Linked DNA regions of Spirosoma aureum. The protein of the gene in region 1 interacts with the protein of each later gene in a pairwise test. Links are inferred from orthologs where the notes say so. Each region holds a gene or a part of one and is shown in the gene's direction. Other genes may lie near its edges.

What was found.
Region 2: the proteins of sucC (region 1) and sucD interact in binary tests that used the Escherichia coli proteins (3 or more experiments, as listed by UniProt). The link is inferred for Spirosoma aureum from one-to-one orthologs.

What each region holds. Positions count from the first base shown.
Region 1 is NZ_CP050063.1:5,855,574-5,858,809, forward strand. What follows is about bases 255-3,161. They hold sucC (ADP-forming succinate--CoA ligase subunit beta), read left to right. Parts: upstream 255-1,052; coding sequence 1,053-2,270; downstream 2,271-3,161. Other genes in these bases: G8759_RS23295 (ABC transporter ATP-binding protein), read right to left, coding at 255-913; G8759_RS23305 (M48 family metallopeptidase), read right to left, coding at 2,358-3,161. In the rest of the region: more of G8759_RS23295, read right to left, coding at 251-254; more of G8759_RS23305, read right to left, coding at 3,162-3,194. UniProt on the Escherichia coli protein: Succinyl-CoA synthetase functions in the citric acid cycle (TCA), coupling the hydrolysis of succinyl-CoA to the synthesis of either ATP or GTP and thus represents the only step of substrate-level phosphorylation in the TCA.
Region 2 is NZ_CP050063.1:2,043,010-2,046,174, forward strand. Bases 292-3,127 are described here. They hold sucD (succinate--CoA ligase subunit alpha), read left to right. Parts: upstream 292-1,188; coding sequence 1,189-2,067; downstream 2,068-3,127. Other genes in these bases: G8759_RS08215 (DNA topoisomerase IB), read right to left, coding at 292-342; G8759_RS08220 (DUF6962 family protein), read right to left, coding at 454-1,029; G8759_RS08230 (DUF4271 domain-containing protein), read left to right, coding at 2,164-3,127. Also shown: more of G8759_RS08215, read right to left, coding at 1-291; more of G8759_RS08230, read left to right, coding at 3,128-3,165. UniProt on the Escherichia coli protein: Succinyl-CoA synthetase functions in the citric acid cycle (TCA), coupling the hydrolysis of succinyl-CoA to the synthesis of either ATP or GTP and thus represents the only step of substrate-level phosphorylation in the TCA.

The sequences.
Region 1 (3,236 bases):
GCTTTATAAGGTAAGTCAGGATTGTTTTTTCAGTAGTTCAGTGAGTTCCTATTCCATCTATAATGCCCGTTTCAAACTAGTTGGCCTAAGCTTAACGGATAACCTATGGAACAGCAAATGGACTATTATTGATGCCAGAATCAACACCATTAATAAATAGTTATTTATCATCTGGCGACATTAATAGCAAAAAATACCATCGTTGATTGTCGTTAGCTTACTTAGCTAAGTCGAATTAGCCCTATGAAAATTAGACAAACACAACCCCATCCCGAATTACCAGTTTTCGGTCGGCAAGATCTGCCAGATGTTCATTATGAGTAACAATAACAAACGTCTGCCCGAAATCATCACGAAGCTGAAAGAATAGCTGGTGCAGGTCTTCGGCATTGCGCGAATCGAGATTGCCGCTAGGTTCGTCGGCGAATACAATGGCCGGTTGATTTATCAGTGCCCGCGCAACAGCGACCCGCTGTTGTTCACCTCCCGACATCTGAGAAGGGAAATGAGTAGCCCGGTCACGCAAGCCAAGCTTCTCTAATAATTCAGTAGCCCGCTGTCGAACAGCCCCCTCCTCCTTTCCAGAAATAAAGCCCGGTAAGCATACATTTTCAAGTGCTGTAAACTCAGGCAACAGGTTATTGAACTGAAATACAAAACCAATTCGCTCATTCCGAAACTGAGCCAATTGGCGATCGCTTAATGAAAACACGTTTTGCCCAGCGATATGTAGCTCACCGGCATCCGGCCGATCCAGGGTGCCAAGAATCTGGAGCAATGTTGTTTTACCAGCACCGGATGCACCCACGATCGAGACGATTTCGCCGGGTTCAATACTTACGTCGATTCCTTTCAGAACCGGCAGATTGCCATAGTTCCGACGAATATTAGAGGTCTTAAGAAGAGACTGCATGAAGAGAAAAAAAGTAGAGTAAAGAACGAAGAACGAAGAATCAGGAGTAATTATTCATCGCTCATCATTCTTCATTCTTCATTTCCTGCTAACTTGCCGCACAAAAATACGATTTCCAATTCTCCTTGTTGCAGTTGCCATGAATATACACGAGTATCAGGGTAAAGAAATTCTGAAAAAGTACGGTGTCCGGATTCAGGAAGGCATCGTGGCTGAGTCGCCCGAGAAAGCCGTTGAAGCCGCCAAACAGATTATGGCGCAGTCCGGATCAAAATTCGTTGTCGTAAAATCGCAGATTCACGCTGGTGGCCGCGGCAAGGGCAAAATTGTCGGTACTGAACAGCGTGGTGTAGCCCTGGCTAAATCGGCTGACGAGGTTCGCGACATTGCCAAAAACCTCATCGGTAATGTGCTTGTAACGCACCAGACCGGACCAGAAGGCAAAAAAGTCAACAAAGTACTTGTAGCTCAGGACGTTTTCTACCCCGGCGCAACGGAACCGAAAGAGATGTATATCAGCATCCTGCTCGACCGTACGAAAGCCTGCAATGTCATTATGGCCAGCACAGAAGGCGGTATGGACATTGAAGAAGTTGCGGAAAAAACGCCCGAAAAAATCGTAAAAGAGTGGATCGACCCATCTGTAGGCTTGCAGCCATTCCAGGCTCGTAAAGTTGCATTTGGATTAGGGCTGGAAGGCGAAGCCTTCAAGGAAATGGTGAAATTCGTAACGGCACTTTACAAAGCGTACGTTGATACGGATGCATCCATGTTCGAGATCAATCCGGTTCTTAAAACATCGGATAACAAGATTCTGGCCGTTGATGCGAAAGTAAATCTGGACGACAATGCCCTCTATCGGCATCCTGATCTGAAATCGATGCGCGATCTGGCCGAAGAAGATCCGCTCGAAGTAGAAGCGTCTGCCAGCGACCTCAACTATGTTAAACTCGACGGTAATGTCGGTTGTATGGTCAATGGCGCTGGTCTGGCTATGGCTACTATGGATATCATTAAACTATCGGGTGGCGAGCCTGCCAACTTCCTTGATGTTGGGGGTGGAGCGAATGCCAAAACAGTTGAAGCAGGTTTCCGGATCATTCTGAAAGACCCGAATGTCAAAGCCATTCTGATCAACATTTTTGGTGGGATTGTTCGTTGCGATCGCGTGGCAACAGGTGTTGTTGAAGCGTACAAAGCTATCGGCGATATTCCGGTACCAATCATCGTGCGGCTTCAGGGAACCAACGCTGAAGAAGGAGCCAAGATCATTGACGAATCAGGGCTGAAAGTTCAATCGGCCGTATTACTGAAAGAAGCGGCTGAAAAGGTTCGTCAGGTCGTCGAAGCGCTTTGATAGCCTCGACAATAAGCTGCTGTCGAATTTAGAACAATGGAAAAAGCCGGAACGAAGATTCCGGCTTTTTCCATTTCGTTAAAAGCATTAGCTATTCCGACGGGACCCGTTATAATATTTCTGGGCATCGGGCAGTAGTTTTTGCAGATCGGCAATCCGGCGTTGATCCGATGGGTGATCTGACATAAACTCAGCGGGAGCTTTTCCGCCACTCGCTTTAGCCATCCGTTGCCAGAACGTAATCGCTTCGGCAGGATCATAACCGGCCATAGCCATAAAAATCAGGCCAAGGTGATCAGCCTCCGATTCCTGTTTGCGACTGTGGGGTAATCCTACTCCATATTGATAAGCAAGCGGTCCTACCACCCCGAAAGCCTGTTGAAATATGGCCTGAGTCTGAGCACTTCGGGCCGATGTTGCAATGCCCGTTGCGGCCTGACCAGCCTGTAACAATCCGTTTGCAACGAGGCCCTCGCTCATCCGCTCATTACCATGCTCGGCAATGGCGTGCGATACTTCATGGCCAAGTACCGTTGCTAAACCGGCTTCGTTCTGCGTATAGGGCAAAATACCGGAATAAACCACAATCTTCCCGCCGGGCATACACCAGGCATTGACCTGATTGCTTTGCACCAGATGATATTCCCATTTGAACCCTTCAAGCCGTTTGGCGTAGCCATTTTCGTTCATATACTTTTCTACAGCTCCCCGAATTCGATCACCGACCCGACTCACCATGGCGGCATCGCCACTACTGCTAACCACTTTACTTGTATCCAAAAACTGCTTATATTGTGTAAAGCTCATGGTAAGCATGTCATTGTTTGGCACCAATATGAGTTGCTTTCGTCCGGTTAAAGGCACTTTCTCGCAAGCCGTAACAGCGAAAGCTAGTGCGAACATCATTATTATGACTTTTTTCATCTTTTTGCGTTTTTGTTCTGAATGGTCTTCTGACGTTATATG
Region 2 (3,165 bases), 3.8 Mb from region 1 along the record:
GCCAAAAGCGGCCATTCGAAAAAATTTCGTTTCGCTCCGGATCTTGTTCCAGTTGGCGTGATAGCGATATTGTTTCCTGTTTTTTGTGTCGATACCAGTTGCCTGTAGGTGTCCATTCACTTTTGGGCTAATCCAGACATCTTCCCAGGCTGGGGGCAAAACCAGTTTGTGGATACGCTCCCTTGTTTCAGCGTCGCCGATGATCGCTCCGTTTGCATCAAAATAAGTGAAGTGATCGCCGGTTTTTCGCCGACTGATTCCAGGCATTGTGTCGTTCATATACACGAGCCGGGCTGCCTTTGCTGCCTTAATCGGATCGTGTGCCAGTTCCAGTAAATCCACGTTCGTTGAGTTTTGTGGATTGGTAACTGTTTGACGAGCCAATTGGTTAAAGCGGGACTAAAGAAAACAGTTATCCGATAATCTGAAGCAATCAGTTGTCATAAAACCAGGTTACCGTTCGGCCGCTTTGCCAAAGAACCAGAGAGCTAATGCACTGGCGTAATGATAAAAATCTGTCGGATGAAAAAACGACTCCAGTGATTGAGCCTTCGTTGCAAGCCCCATCATCATAGCCGCCAGGACAATCCAAAGGCCACGTTTGTTGCGCTGGAGTAAGGAAAATACAGCGAGTAGCATCAGTACGAGAATCGCGAGCGACGGCACTACTGGCGTGAAAACACGAACCTCGGGCAGCAGTAGAAGGATAAAGACAAACAGACCAAATAGCATGGTCGTTATAAAAGTCGTTATCGAATAGACACGTCGGTAAAGTAATCCCCAAACGCCTACTACCGCACAAACAACACCTAGGCTATCGGCTAGAACGACCATTGAGCGATGAAGAGGCTCAAGCGATTCATTGCCTGCATAATGGAAAATACCAATCAGGGCCGCCAGCGAAACGGTAAGTAAGAAAAATCCCCATAAAAGCCGATTATATATGCTTACCCGCTGAAAAAAGTGCCAGAACACCCCAACGCCCGTTCCGGCCAGAATAGAGCCTGAGAGAATGTGCGAAAAAATCATCACGTAATTTACGAAGATTCGGCTACTTTTGCCCAACTTATTCAATGATGCAAGATTAACAGACGAAAGGAAAAAGACGAAAATTGTTCAGATCTTTCTTCAGTCGTCTGTTAATCCTGTGTCAAATTCAATCGCATCGCCAACGATTTACTAACCGTCATGAGTGTTTTAGTTAACAAGGACTCCAAAGTTATCGTCCAGGGCTTTACCGGCTCGGAGGGCAGTTTCCATGCTCAGCAGATGATCGAATATGGTACCAATGTCGTTGGTGGAGTTACGCCCGGCAAAGGTGGACAGACTCACCTCGATCGGCCCGTTTTTAATACTGTTCAGCAAGCTGTTGATCAGGCTGAGGCCGATGTGTCCATCATTTTTGTACCACCCGCATTTGCTGCAGACGCCATTATGGAAGCTGCTGAAGCAGGTATCAAGGTGATAATCTGCATTACAGAGGGTATTCCGACGGAAGATATGGTAGCGGTGAAAAACTACCTTACCGATAAAGACACTCGGTTGATTGGTCCAAACTGCCCCGGTGTTATGACGGCGGAGGAATGTAAAGTTGGGATTATGCCCGGCTTCATTTTCAAGAAAGGAACCATTGGTATCGTTTCCAAATCAGGAACACTGACCTATGAAGCGGTTGACCAACTGACTAAAGCCGGTTTAGGGCAAAGCACAGCGATCGGTATCGGGGGTGACCCAATCATTGGCACAACAACCAAGCAGGCTGTTGAACTGCTGATGAACGATCCAGAAACTGAAGCCATCGTCATGATCGGCGAAATTGGTGGAGGAATGGAGGCTGAAGCGGCTCGCTGGATCAAGGCAGACGGTAACCGCAAACCTGTTGTAGGCTTTATTGCCGGACAAACGGCTCCGAAAGGACGCCGGATGGGACACGCCGGAGCGATTGTTGGCGGAGCCGACGATACGGCATCGGCTAAAATGGCAATCATGCGTGAGTGTGGTATTCACGTTGTTGAGTCGCCCGCACTCATTGGTGATACCATGCTGAAGGCATTGGGGAAAAATTGATTTAACGGGCTATAAAGCGTGCCGCAACGGATGTTGAAAGAGCAAAAAAGCAATAGAAGGAAAAAAGACTGGCTAAACTGGATACGAGTACCTGCCATGGCATTTTTTCGCTCTATTGCTCTTTCAACATTCGTTGCGGCACTCTTTGTTACAGCCGTTTTTGCACAGTCCCGCACAGAAGGAATTGGACCGGCCAATCAGTATTATCCGGTTCATGATTTTCACGATGATTTTCAGGTATACGATGAGGCCACTAAAGCCTACGTACCCTATATCGTTGAACAGCACGCTGACCAAACAGCGTTAAGTACCTATCTTGACCTCGAAAGTAATCGGCACTACAATCTTCTTATTTCGACAAAACAGGATGGGTATCTGTTTATTAACGCATCCCTGAAACGAAAACTTCGGGCAGGCGAGTGGTCTGTATTCAGTATCGACAGCCTGTATCGTGTGTATCGCCAGCCGGAAGTTTTTCTGACACTGTATGGTGCGCCCGGTCTGAATGACAAACGCCTGTTTATTGGCTACCCAAAGTCAGCTACTCAGAAACTGGTTGTCCTGCGTGATGATAACCTGAGTGTACGACCGCGTACGTTTTCGGTGTATAATAATTTTTTCGGCTTAGGCTTATTGTTTTTGTTAGCAAGCCATGCGTTCCTGTTTTCATTCTATCACAGGGCGTTTCTTCGGTTTTATAGCCTGCGTGATTTATTGTCACTTCGGGCGCAGGAAGAATCTTTTTTGATTAACCGGCCCCTGAGTAGCACCAATGTGCTGTTTATTCTTAATTTAAGTTTTGTTGTTGCTTATTTAATAGTATTCGTACAAAGCCGTAATCTCGATGTATTTGTCTCCCGACGCTTGTTGGGAGCGCAGAATCTGGGGGCGGTGTTAGGTGAGTTTATCGTATTAAGCGGGCTGGCTTTTATTGTACTAATGGGCAAATACATCGCTCTGGAAGTGCTAGGTGGGTTATATAAACTACAGAGCATCATTAATATCCATTTTTTCAAGGTACTTCAGTCGTCGATGCTGTTCTTTACGACACTGACGTTGCTTTTAGTGGTTATTGCCTACAATACAGCTAGTATGACC